DNA from 4 places in the Lysinibacillus canaveralius genome. Region 2 is predicted to be linked to each of the others. Evidence: riboswitches for the same ligand, from Rfam matches in the RefSeq annotation. Region 2 holds a riboswitch; each other region holds the start of a gene.
The links. Region 2 has a riboswitch for lysine ahead of AA0Y26_RS22235 (transporter substrate-binding domain-containing protein). Riboswitches for the same ligand answer to the same signal wherever they lie in the genome.
Positions count from the first base shown of each region.

Region 1 (3,163 bases), 1.3 Mb from region 2:
GACGAAGATTGCCATTGTGATGAAAGTCGCAACACGTTGTGATGACGGAGACTGAGTAATACCCCAGCTTACTAGGAACGACCAAATACCGTTCGCCAAGTGGAATGTAGCGGATAAAATACCTACAATGTAGAAGCCTAGCATCCATGGGTTATCCACGATTTCAGCCATCATATTAAAGTCAACTTCAGCTCCAAGTGCCTTTTGAACACGTGTTTGGAAAATATGCCAAGCAACGAAGATTACTAGGAAGATACCTGTAAAACGTTGTAGAGCGAACATCCAGTTACGGAATGTACTGAAGCGCTTCACATTGTGTCTAGCAGTAAATGCGATATAGATTCCGTAAAACGCGTGGAACATTAATGGAATATAAATAATAATCCATTCCATTGCTACCAATAATGCATGTGGGACTAATTCCATTACCCCGGTTGAATTATTGTAGACTTCTTCACCGCCAACCGCAGTGAAGTTCAGTGATAAGTGGAACACCAAGAACAGACCTACCGGGATCACCCCAAGCAGGGAATGTAAGCGGCGCCATAAAAACTCACGATCTTTCGACAAGATTGTTACCCCCCTTAGTACTTGAAATATACTAATCAATTGTCATTACTTTGTAATTTAATGGCATTGACTGCATATTTCATCATGGTACAATATTATGACATGTCCATTGTACTCTCAGAAAGTACTAGCGTCAAGGCACTGCGGATTATTTCATCTACACTAAAAAAGAGGATTTCTGCTGGTTAAAACGCTTTTTATCTTCGATAGTTTGTTTTACTTAATAATTAGTCTAAAAAATACGAAAATATTGAGGGGAGTTTTTTATAGATGCCAGATCATAACATGAAAACGATTCCAACATTCGGTTACGAGTTAATACGTGATAATATACTTCGTTCGGTCCTTGGTAAACATGAAGAAGAGGTACTTTACTGGGCCGGAAAGGAACTAGCACGTAAATTCCCCTTATTCACCCTTGATGAAGCACCTATGTTTTTTGAACAAGCCGGATGGGGAATTTTGTCGATTGAAAAGCAAGATAAAGATGAAATCATATACATACTAAGTGGTGATGCAGATACATTGAAGGCCGAAGAACGCTGCTTCCGAATCGAAGCCGGCTTCCTGGCAGAACAGACACAGAAGATTAATGGCTTTCTAACAGAATGCTATGAAGAAAAAAATAGTAAGCAAGGTACGATTAAATTCAATGTAAAATGGGATTTAAAAGAACCTGTCCGCTGAGCAGGACATGACAATAAGAGCGCCTTAGGAACACTCCAGTTTTCTAAAAAGCGCTCTTTTTTCTATATTATTGTAGATACTATAAAAAATAAGGTTTTTACTGGTATTTCAACCAAGTAATCTTTTTCTCGCTTTTTAACAACCGACATGAAATTCATTATGCAATGCATTTGCTGCCCTCATCATCTCACCCTGAGATACAACTACCGACATTTTGTATTCTGAAGAGCTTATCATTTTCACTTGAATCCCTTCTCTCGATAAACGAGTGAACATCCGGGCCTTTATTCTTGGATTAGAACCTATCGCCGATCCAGCAAGTGATACTTTTGCCAGACCTACTTCAAAGTCCGCAAAACTAAAGCCAAGGGACAGTTTACTGGATTCCAGTAAACGAAGCGCTTTAGCAAACGCTTCTTTCTCCATCGAGAAGGAAATAGTCGAGGTTCTGTCATCCATTAAAACCTGCACAATCATATCAATATCGATCCCATTTTCGGCCAATACTGTCACGATATCTGCTACTACTGACTCCTCATAGGCATCATAGCCAATTGTTAGGCGAATAATATCCGCCTCATAGGACACGCCTTGTACAATCAAATCTTTTTCCACCTTTGCTTCCCCCTTAAAAAATGCACCTCAATTTACGATCGAGCCAAGCGAATAATGACCCCCAACTTCCCATATAAAAAGCGGCTCTCCACATATGTAGAGAGCCGCCTCAATAAACGTTATAATCTGTTCGTCGAGATAGCTCTCCAGAAAATAAGCCTCTTACCGGCGTTTTCTGACAGTCTTACATTTCTTAAATGCAAAACCAGCAAATAATTGGAACAACAATTATCCACTTCGGCAGTTTTCCCTTTCACGCCCGTTCCTTGGAGTTGCTCCTCCTCACAAGCGGTACTATTGAAACCTGCACCTCTATCTATATTCGCTATAAAATTCTGTTGTAAGCGTAGCACACACCTATTCGTTTTTCAATCCATTTTTTTGAAAGTATTGATGAATATTGTATGCCTGTTTCTGGGGGATACCTGCCTCTAGGAGCTGGTCAACACTTGCCTCGCGTATCTTTTTCACGGATCCGAAATGCTTTAATAATTGCTGCTTCCGTTTCGGTCCCACCCCTTCTATTTGATCAAGCACTGACTGGATTGCATTTGTTTGATGCTGTTGACGTAAAAATGTAATCGCGAACCGGTGGACCTCATCCTGAATTCGCTGCAGGAGGTAAAATCCATCACTTGTACGTTTCATTTCCACCGGCATCGGTGGTTCACCAAATAACAGCTGTGACGTGTTGTGCTTTTCATCCTTTGCCAGGCCTGCAATCGGAATCACTAGCCCCAGCTCATTTTGCAGTACACTTCTCGCCACTTCCATCTGCCCTTTCCCTCCATCAATAATAATGAGATCAGGAAGAGGCAGATTGTCCTTTAGCACCCTTGTGTAACGTCTCCGGATAACCTCCTCCATTGCTCCGTAATCGTCATGCTTGGCTGCTTCACGGGTTTTATATTTCCTGTATTCCTTTTTCGCCGGCTTTCCATCGATAAACACAACCATTGCCGAAACTGGATCAGCTCCGTGCATATGGCTATTATCAAAGGCTTCGATTCTAAACGGTGTTGAAATATTCAATGCATCGCCGAGTGCCTCGCATGCCCCGATTGTCCGTTCCTCCTGCCGCTCAATCAGCTGGAACTTTTCATGAATAGCAATCTGGGCATTTTTTGTGGCCATCTCTACAAGCTCCCTCTTCTGTCCGCGTTTTGGAATCACCACTTTTACATCGAGTAACTTTTCAAGCAATGTTTCATCAATGTTATTCGGGATGAAAATTTCCTTTGGCTTCAGGTGTTGAGGAGAAGCATAAAAACGGCCCACATAAGTTAGAAAC
Region 1 covers NZ_CP154840.1:3,084,015-3,087,177, forward strand. Annotated here, with positions in the region: gene AA0Y26_RS15635 (succinate dehydrogenase cytochrome b558 subunit) at 1-570, opposite strand, end outside; gene AA0Y26_RS15640 (YslB family protein) at 841-1,257, shown strand; gene AA0Y26_RS15645 (ACT domain-containing protein) at 1,393-1,872, opposite strand; lysine riboswitch at 2,004-2,195, opposite strand; gene uvrC (excinuclease ABC subunit UvrC) at 2,230-3,163, opposite strand, start outside.
Region 1: linked by a shared signal. The riboswitch ahead of AA0Y26_RS15645 (ACT domain-containing protein) and the one ahead of AA0Y26_RS22235 (transporter substrate-binding domain-containing protein) in region 2 are both predicted to bind lysine.

Region 2 (3,163 bases):
CGAAATATAAGCAACAAGGGAAGAATCTTTTAAGCCGATAATGAACTGATTGGCCAAGGGGGGGATCGATCTTTTGAACGCTTGCGGAAAAATAATTCTTCTCATTGCAAGAGAAGAAGACATTCCTAAAGACCTTGCAGCTTCCATCTGTCCACGGTCAATTGATTGTACGGATCCTCTAAAGATTTCAGCAATATAAGCACCTGTATGAATACCTAATGCCAATGCACCTGCTGTGAAATTGTCCAAGTTAATGATATTGGCCAACCCATAATACAAAAACATAATCTGAACAATGAGAGGCGTGCCCCTGATAATTCCAATATAAATATCGGCAATCCAATTCAGAATCCTTTTTGAAGAAATTTTAAAACCAGCAATAATAAGTCCAATAATCATCGCAAACAGCAGGGAAATAGCCGTTATTGAGATTGTCATCCAAGAAGCTTTTAAAAAGGCAACTCCATGTTCACTAAAAATATCCGTGATATTTTGTAAAAAAATCATGAGACCAGCCTCCTTCCTTTATAGTACAAGCGCCTAATAAAAGGCGCTTGCCTGCAATACTAATAGCTATTTTTGCATAATGTTTGTATCAAACCACTTCATACTAATCTCTTCATACGTACCATCGTCAATCATGGACTGAAGCGCCTCGTTAATTTTGTTTGCGAGATCTTTATTTCCTTCAGCAACCCCTATACTTACGCGGTCCTCATTTAACAAGTCCCCAATAGCTTCAATTTTTAAGCCTTTTTCATTTTTAGCACTTACCCCAACAATTTTATCGGTGATAACCGCATCCAGGCGTCCAAGTGCCAAATCTTGAAGTGCATTAACGTCAACTGGATAGCCTTTCACCTTATCTGGAGAAGTTAATGTTTCAGCCATATCCTTCCAAGTACTAGCTTGAATTACTCCGATTGTTTTACCTTGTAAATCTTCTTTTGACTGAATATCTTTATTATTTTCTGCAACGAAGATTTGTGCACCGGATAGATAATACGGTTCAGTAAAATCAATTTGCTTATCACGTTCAGGTGTTGCAGTCATGCTTCCAATAATTGCATCATATTTATTTGATTTCAGCCCTTGAATAATTGTTTCCCAAGGATTGGTTACAGGATTCGCCTCAAGCCCCATCCGTTTAGCAATTTCAGTTCCAATTTCTACATCAAATCCAGTCAATTTACCATCCTTTTGGAAGTTCAATGGCGGATACTGCCCTGTCATCGCAAATGTTAATGATCCTTCTTTCACTAACTCATTGTCAGATTCGCTTGATGCTGTTTCCTTTTCCCCTTGGTCATTTTTCTGCGTACCGCATGCGGATAAAAGCAACAACATTGCTGCAACTAAAAAAATAGAAAGCTTTTTCATTTGTGTTCCTCCTTTGAAATAAAAAAAACACTGCCGCTTTTATGTGACAGTGCTTTAAATACACCCTCATCTCTCTGCATTTCTTGTGATAGTTCTCCACAATTCAAAGGAATTGTGACAGTTCTGCCCCTGTTCGAGTGCAGCCCCAGCTTTATTGAAAATAGTGATTTCAAAAGCTTCGGCGATTTATCCTTTTTCCTATTTTCCTAGATTTCACTAAATCTCCAATAGGATACTCTTATAAATCGCGACCTCTACCCCATCTAATGCAAAAGATGAGGATTTGATATGAAATTTAATATAACGTTTTTCATTATAGTCGAATAATTTAAATAGTACAATAGCAATTTAATTTATTTGTATAATTGTGTACTTGACGAGGTTTATATCTTACGTTACATTTTGATAAAATAACAGACAAAAAAAGGAGGCAGTCATATGTTGAATTGCCGTAACGATATACTTACCTATACGAAACAGCTTGTTAACATAGAAAGTATTGTAAATACAACCGGCGAGGGGGCAATTGCCCATTCTTTATTCCAGACTATCTCTTTATTGCCATACTTTTTAGATAACCCTGACTCAGTAGCACTAGAGAAGACCATAAATGATGATCAAGAACGCTATAATGTCATGGCATTTGTTAAAGGAAAAAAAGGAAGCAGCAATCGTACAATTATTTTAATGGGTCATATAGATACAGTCGGTATTGATGACTTCAACCAGCTGAAAGAGCACGCCTGTTCTCCAGATGACTTGATGGAAGCATTGAAAAATGAAAAGCTGCCCGCTTCAGCCAAGGAACATTTAGAGTCCGGGGACTGGCTGTTTGGCCGTGGTGTTCTTGATATGAAGAGCGGTGTTGCCAGCAACCTTTATCTCTTAAAGTACTATTCCGAACATCTTGATGAACTGGATGGCAATATTTTATTATTAGCAGAATGTGACGAGGAAGACGGCTCGCACGGCGTTCTTTCCTCTTTAAAAACATTGAAAAAGTGGAAAGAAGAACATGGTTTTGAATATATTGCAGCCATCAATGCAGACTTCGTTTCACCTCGCTTTGAAGGGGATGAAAACCGCTATATCTATAAAGGAACGGTCGGCAAACTGCTGCCGTCATTCTTTATCACCGGTGCCGAAACACATGTTGGTTCAGCTTTTGAAGGTTTAGACCCTAACTTTATCGCTGCCGAACTGACAAAACAAATCAACTATAATCCAGAGCTTTGCAATGAGGCTTATGGAGAAACGACCGTACCGCCCGTATCATTAAAACAAACGGATTTAAAACCATCTTATACCGTTCAAACAGCACTATCGGCTTATGTTTATTATAATTTCTTTATTCATTCTTGGTCTCCAAAGGACGTACTGATTAAACTTAAAGAGCAAGCTACGATTGCTTTTGCCAACGCACTGGCTGCTTTCGAAGAGAGATATCGCAAATACAGTGAAATTAGCGGGGAACCCTTTGTCTCGCCCCCTTGGAAGCCGAGAGTTTTTACATATGAAGAAATGGAACAGTTATTAATCGAAGAAAACGGCGATTCGTTCATTGCACACATGAATGAATTTAAACAAGATCTCCTGGCGAATCCGCTATTAGATACACGCATGTTTGCTGCCCGAGTTGTCGAGGAAGCTTGGAAATGGATGAAGGATAAAGATCCGGCTATTATTTTATTTTACTCTTCCCTATACTCACCAAGAATTGAAGTAACAGGAAAGACAACAGATGAGCTTAATTTAATTAGCGCGCTTGATAAAGCCGTAGAGA
Region 2 covers NZ_CP154840.1:4,407,742-4,410,904, forward strand. Annotated here, with positions in the region: gene AA0Y26_RS22230 (amino acid ABC transporter permease) at 1-507, opposite strand, end outside; gene AA0Y26_RS22235 (transporter substrate-binding domain-containing protein) at 574-1,380, opposite strand; lysine riboswitch at 1,462-1,645, opposite strand; gene AA0Y26_RS22240 (M20/M25/M40 family metallo-hydrolase) at 1,819-3,163, shown strand, end outside.

Region 3 (3,163 bases), 2.0 Mb from region 2:
TAAGGAAAAAAGAGGGCTACTTGTTGGGTAGCCCGCCCATTTGTCTTATAATAAAGGAAATGGGTAATCAAAGGAGGATATTAAAGTGGCTGAAATTAAAGTCCCTGAATTAGCAGAATCGATTACAGAAGGTACAATTGCCCAGTGGGTGAAAAAAGTTGGAGATCGCGTAGAAAAAGGCGAATTCATCGTAGAATTAGAAACTGATAAAGTAAACGCTGAAATCATCTCTGAAGAAGCAGGCGTATTAACACAAATCCTTGCTGAAGAAGGCGACACAGTACTAGTTGGTCAAGTAATCGCAGTAGTAGAAGCAGGCGAAGGCGCAGCTCCTGCACCAGCTGCACCAGCACAAGAAGCAGCACCGGCACAAGAAGCACCAAAAGCAGCGCCTCCAGCAGCAGCTGCAACAACACCAGCACCGGCGGCAGTAGAAGAAACTTCAGGTGAGCGTGTAGTTGCATCACCAGCAGCTCGTAAACTAGCTCGTGAAAAAGGAATTGACTTAGCAGCAATTTCTCCTGTAGATCCACAAGGCCGCGTACGCGTTCAAGACGTAGCAGCACACGGTACTGCACCAGCAGCACCAGCTGCAGCACCAGCAGCAACAGGTGGTCCATTAGTATTCGCTCCAGCAGCTGATTCTGGACGTGTAACAATCGAAAAAATGTCTCGTCGTCGCCAAACAATTGCAAAACGCTTACTTGAAGTAAAACAATCTACAGCAATGTTAACAACATTCAATGAAATTGACATGACGAACATCATGGCATTACGTAAACGTAAACAAGATGAATTCGTAAAAGCAAATGATATTAAATTAGGCTTCATGTCATTCTTCACAAAAGCGGTTGTAGCAGCACTTAAAAAATACCCTTACGTAAACGCTCAAATCGCAGGTGATGAAATTCACTTAAATAACTTCTTCGATATCGGTATTGCAGTATCTACAGAAGAAGGTCTTGTAGTGCCGGTTGTACGTGATGCAAACAGCAAAAACTTCGCTGAAATCGAGAAAAATATTGCTGAGCTAGCTGGAAAAGCCCGCGACAAAAAATTAGGCCTAAACGATATGGCAGGCGGCTCATTCACAATCACTAATGGTGGTGTATTTGGTTCATTGATGTCAACACCAATCATGAACGGTACACAAGCTGGTATCCTTGGTATGCACTCAATTGTAAACCGTCCAGTAGCTGTTAACGGCGAAGTACAAATTCGTCCAATGATGTATGTGGCTCTTTCATATGACCACCGAATCATCGATGGTAAAGATTCTGTTGGCTTCTTGAAAACGGTTAAAGAGTTAATCGAGAACCCAGAAGATTTATTGCTAAATTCTTAATTTAATTCCTTTGTCCCACTTGTTTAGGCAAGTGGGATTTTTCTGTATTTCAATATAATTAATAGTTTTATGCTACGAATTTCAGCGTTTTTTTTATCGCCATAGGTATTTAAGTATACTTTTTCGAAAATTGAATGTTGACAGTTATTTCAGAGTGTTGTAGTATTCTAGTAACATCAATTCAATATTTACACCTCACATCTCGTGAGGTAGAGGTGCGATATTTATTAGTTTTTCATGGAGCTGCGAGAAAGCGTTGAAATGAAAAAGAAGGAAATGTCGCCGAAGTGTGCATAAGACTCGCTTATGTATACTGGGGCTGCAGTAAATAACTGTAGAACTGTCTTGCATGGTCTTTCCCGATCATGTAAGTTGTGCTATCTCAATAGGGAACTAGAGGAAATGGGCTACATATCAAACGCGACCTTCAGTTCTGTAAGGTCGCTTTTTATATGCACAATATACCCAATTTTCTGATAAAAAGGAGAGAGATTTATGAAGAAAAAACTATTATTATTGATGGCTGCTATGATGACGGCACTTGTGCTGGCTGCATGCGGGTCAGATGATGAAGGCACTGCTTCTGAAGACGGAGAAAATGAAAGCGGAATACTAAAAGTAGGGATGGAGGCGGGCTATCCACCATTCAACTGGACACAGAATGATGATTCAAACGGCGCTGTGAAAATTGAAGGTTCAAAAGAGTATGCAGGCGGTTATGATGTAGAAATCGCTAAGAAAATTGCTGAAGGTCTGGGCAAGGAATTAGTTATCGTAAAAACGGAATGGGATGGCTTAGTGCCTTCGCTGCAATCGGGCGCTGTAGACGCAATTATTGCGGGTATGAGTCCAACTGAAGATCGAAAAGCAGCGATTGATTTTACTGAAAACTATTATACTTCTGATTTTGTAGTAGTAGTGAAAAAAGGCGGAGCCTATGAAAAGGCAGCTAAACTGGCAGATTTCGAAGGTGCGAAAATTACGGCTCAATTGAATACGACAAACTATAAAGTAATTGATCAAATTCCTGGTGTAAACCAACAGGTAGCTATGGATAATTTCCCAGCAATGCGTGTAGCCTTGCAAAGCGGAGCAATTGATGGATACGTTGCAGAGCGTCCAGAAGCTATCTCAGCTGCTGCAGCAATCGATGGCTTTACTTATAATGAACTGGAAGACGGCTTTAAGACAGAGCCGGCTGATACAGCTGTAGCGATAGGTATTCGTAAAGGTGAAAAGAATATTGATAAGATGAATGAAGTGCTTTCTAACATTTCAGAGGATGAGCGACAAAAATTGATGGAAAATGCGATTTCCAACCAACCAGCTGCTCAATAAATAATATTTGCTGCTAGCCGCAAGTATAACGCGGCTAGTTTTTCAATTTGATAGAGAACAGCCAAAAGCTGTTAGGGGGATTTTATATGAGTTTCGAAACCATTATCTCAATATTGCAAAATAACTGGCCGATGTTTTTAAGGGGAGCATATATTACATTAGCCATTGCTGTAATCAGTACAATCATTGGTGCATTTATCGGATTCTTTATTGGAATTATGCATACCATTCCAACTGCTAAACGTTCGGTTAAAAGCGTCATTTTAAAAGTATTCAATTTCATACTTTCTGTGTATGTCGAAATTTTCCGTGGTACACCAATGATGGTACAGGCGATGGTTGTCTTTTATGTTCTTTATGCTTATGGGATCGAATTAGATCGATTTATTGCTGCGTTAGTTGTTGTAGGTCTAAACACAGGTGCCTATATGGCTGAAATTGTACGCGGGGGTATTGTGTCGATTGATAAAGGGCAATACG
Region 3 covers NZ_CP154840.1:2,436,808-2,439,970, reverse strand. Annotated here, with positions in the region: gene odhB (2-oxoglutarate dehydrogenase complex dihydrolipoyllysine-residue succinyltransferase) at 86-1,345, shown strand; lysine riboswitch at 1,548-1,733, shown strand; gene AA0Y26_RS12385 (transporter substrate-binding domain-containing protein) at 1,841-2,683, shown strand; gene AA0Y26_RS12380 (amino acid ABC transporter permease) at 2,770-3,163, shown strand, end outside.
Region 3: linked by a shared signal. The riboswitch ahead of AA0Y26_RS12385 (transporter substrate-binding domain-containing protein) and the one ahead of AA0Y26_RS22235 (transporter substrate-binding domain-containing protein) in region 2 are both predicted to bind lysine.

Region 4 (3,163 bases), 320 kb from region 2:
TCCCTTCAAGGGTTCTAATATAGTACCAGCCAATACCTCCTGCAATCAAAATTAGTAGCAACTGCAAGTATGGAGTGCGTTTTTTTCTCTTTCTTCGACGTTTCCGAAACATACTTTTCTCCTTTAGATATAATACGCAATTATATCATAAAATAAGTACGTATGTTTGCATCAATTGTCGATTATTCGGTTATTCCCTGCAATATATGCCGAAAAGAACAAAGAAATGGCAATTATAATAAAAATAAAGTTCGGTATGAACCAATCACCCGTCATATCCTTGATTAATCCAAAGCCAATCGGACCAATTGCGGCCAGTAGATAACCAATCGACTGAGCGAAGCCAGAGAGTTCCGCAGCTGCATAGGCTGTGTTTGTCCGCAGTGTAAAGAACATCATAGCAAGGCTGAAAGAAGAACCGCCGGCAAAGCCTAGGCAGATCATCCAGATGAACGCATATTCGGTCCATTCCATAAGCACGCCTGTAAAGCCGATTAAGTAAAAGATAGTGAATATGACCACAATAGGTCGTTGGTTGGTCATTTTCCCAGCGATTATTGGTGTCAGGAAAGTCATTGGAATTTGGGCAAACTGTAATACCGAGACAAGCCAGCCTGCTTTGTTTGCATCAATTCCCTGTGCGATATAGATTTCTGGAATCCATGCTGCTGTTGTATAGAAAATAAAGGACTGCAGCCCCATTGCCAGCATGACGGCAATCGCAATAGGAGAACGGATGAGAGAAGACCATCCCTTACTATTTGAAGCGCCTTCTCCTAATGTTACCTTTTCTCCGCGCAGCTGAGGAATCCAAAAGAAGAGAGCAGCTACTGTAACCACAAGAGCTAACGCTAAAGCAATCTGCCAGCTAGATCCTGATGCAACGGGATAGCTGATTCCTGCACCAATACCGGCTGACAGGTTCATTGAAACGGTGTAAATCCCGGTTAGCAAGCCAATATGAAGCGGATAGCGCATTTTAAAGAAGCTCGGGATTAGTACGTTGCCAAATGAAATGGCTACACCGATTAGGACAGTGCCAATGAGCAGCAAGGCAGTCGTGCCGAATGAACGCAGCAGAATCCCCGCGCTCAATAATACGACAGAGTAAAAGAGCGTCCACTCCATACCAAATTTTCTTGCAATGCGGGGTGCAAAAGGTGACACAACAGCAAATGCAAGAAGGGGGATGGTCGTGAGAAATCCTGCCAAAACATTCGAAATCCCCAAACTTTCGCGAATAAAAGAAATAACCGGCCCTACTAGTGTGAGCGGTGTACGTAATGTCATCGCTAATAGGATAATAGATACAGTAAATAAAATTACTTTATTATTTAGTTGTATTTTTTTGCTTTTTTGATGAGGTGTATCTTCCATAATGACAACTCCTTATTTATTGTTATAAAAAGTTTGAAATGTATGAAAAAACTGAATAAGTGAAAACCATTGATAACAAAAAAATGCTATGATAGACTTTTTTTAAGTATTTAAATTTAATAGATTATACCTCATGTGAAAGTGGGGTAGAGGTCGCGACCATTATGACTAGTATAGCGGAGATTGGGAGAATCTGCGAGGCTTTATGAAAGGAATGGTTGCCGAAGTATAGCACTGCTCTTCAAGTGCCATGCTGGGGCTGTACTCGAATAGGGACAGAACTGCCGCTGCGGCGGGTGAGCTATCGTTTCAAGTTGATGAGGTATTTTGGGTGCCGTCATAACTTTTATGGCGGCTTTTTTATTTAAATGATCTGAGGAAGGATCATTCGTGAAATTGCTCAAGCCTCGATACCGAAATACCATCAACAAAAAAGTTGAGGAGTTTGAAGTATGAGTGAAATAAAAATAGACCAGCTCGGCAATAAACCGGAGCTGAAAAGAGGGCTGAAAAGCCGTCATATAACGATGATTTCGTTGGGAGGTACAATCGGGACAGGGCTGTTCCTGGCTTCAGGTTCAGCTATTTCATCAGCTGGGCCAGGCGGTGCACTGATGGCGTATGCGCTGATCGGTATCATGGTGTATTTCTTAATGACAAGTCTTGGGGAAATGGCCGCATTTATGCCGACATCCGGATCATTTAGTACGTATGCAACGCGCTTCGTTGATCCAGCGCTTGGATTTGCATTAGGTTGGAACTACTGGTATAACTGGGCGATTACAATTGCTGCTGAAATTTCAGCTGTTTCTATTATCATGAAGTACTGGTTCCCGGATAGTTCATCAATTCTATGGACTGTATTATTTATCGCTGTTGTACTGACATTTAACTTATTATCAGTTAAAGCGTATGGGGAAAGTGAATATTGGTTTGCGATGATTAAGGTAGCAACAGTTATCATCTTCATCATTGTTTCGTTCCTAATGATTTTTGGTATTCTGGGAGGCAATGACCCAGTCGGATTCTCGAATTTCTTTGTAGAGGATGCGCCGTTTAACGGCGGTCTCATGGCGATGTTCGGTATCTTCCTAGCAGCCGGTTTCTCGTTCCAAGGGACAGAAATGCTTGGTGTGACAGCGGGGGAAACAGACGACCCGGGAAAGAATATTCCAAAGGCGGTACGTTCTGTATTCTGGCGTATTTTACTGTTTTATATCTTTGCTATTGGAGCGATTGGACTTCTAATCCCTTATACAGATGAACGCCTTTTATCTGATGATATTGCGATGAGTCCTTTCACACTCGTATTTGAAAATTTAGGAATAGCAGTCGCGGCTTCCGTTATGAATGCTATTATTTTGACTGCTATGCTTTCTGCCGGTAACTCAGGTCTTTATGCAGCGAGCCGTATGCTGTTCCAGCTTGCAGTAGATGGGAAGGCACCAAAGCTATTTGCCCGTATTAATACGCGTGGTATTCCGGTATATGCACTGCTTGCTACTCTTGCAGTAGGTTCTTTATCGTTCCTTGCTTCATTCTTTGGAGATGGTGTTGTTTATATTTGGCTGCTAAATGCCTCTGGTATGTCTGGGTTTATTGCATGGCTTGGTATTGCTATCAGTCATTATCGCTTCCGTAAAGCTTACGTGGCACAAGGACGTAACTTAAGTGACCTTCCATATGTGGCACCGCTTTATCCGTTTGGGCCGCTGTTTGCATTTACAATCTGTATGATTGTTGTTCTTGGCCAGAACTATACAGCGTTCACAGGTGGTACGATTGA
Region 4 covers NZ_CP154840.1:157,883-161,045, forward strand. Annotated here, with positions in the region: gene AA0Y26_RS00845 (restriction endonuclease) at 1-112, opposite strand, end outside; gene AA0Y26_RS00850 (CynX/NimT family MFS transporter) at 172-1,377, opposite strand; lysine riboswitch at 1,517-1,689, shown strand; gene AA0Y26_RS00855 (amino acid permease) at 1,830-3,163, shown strand, end outside.
Region 4: linked by a shared signal. The riboswitch ahead of AA0Y26_RS00855 (amino acid permease) and the one ahead of AA0Y26_RS22235 (transporter substrate-binding domain-containing protein) in region 2 are both predicted to bind lysine.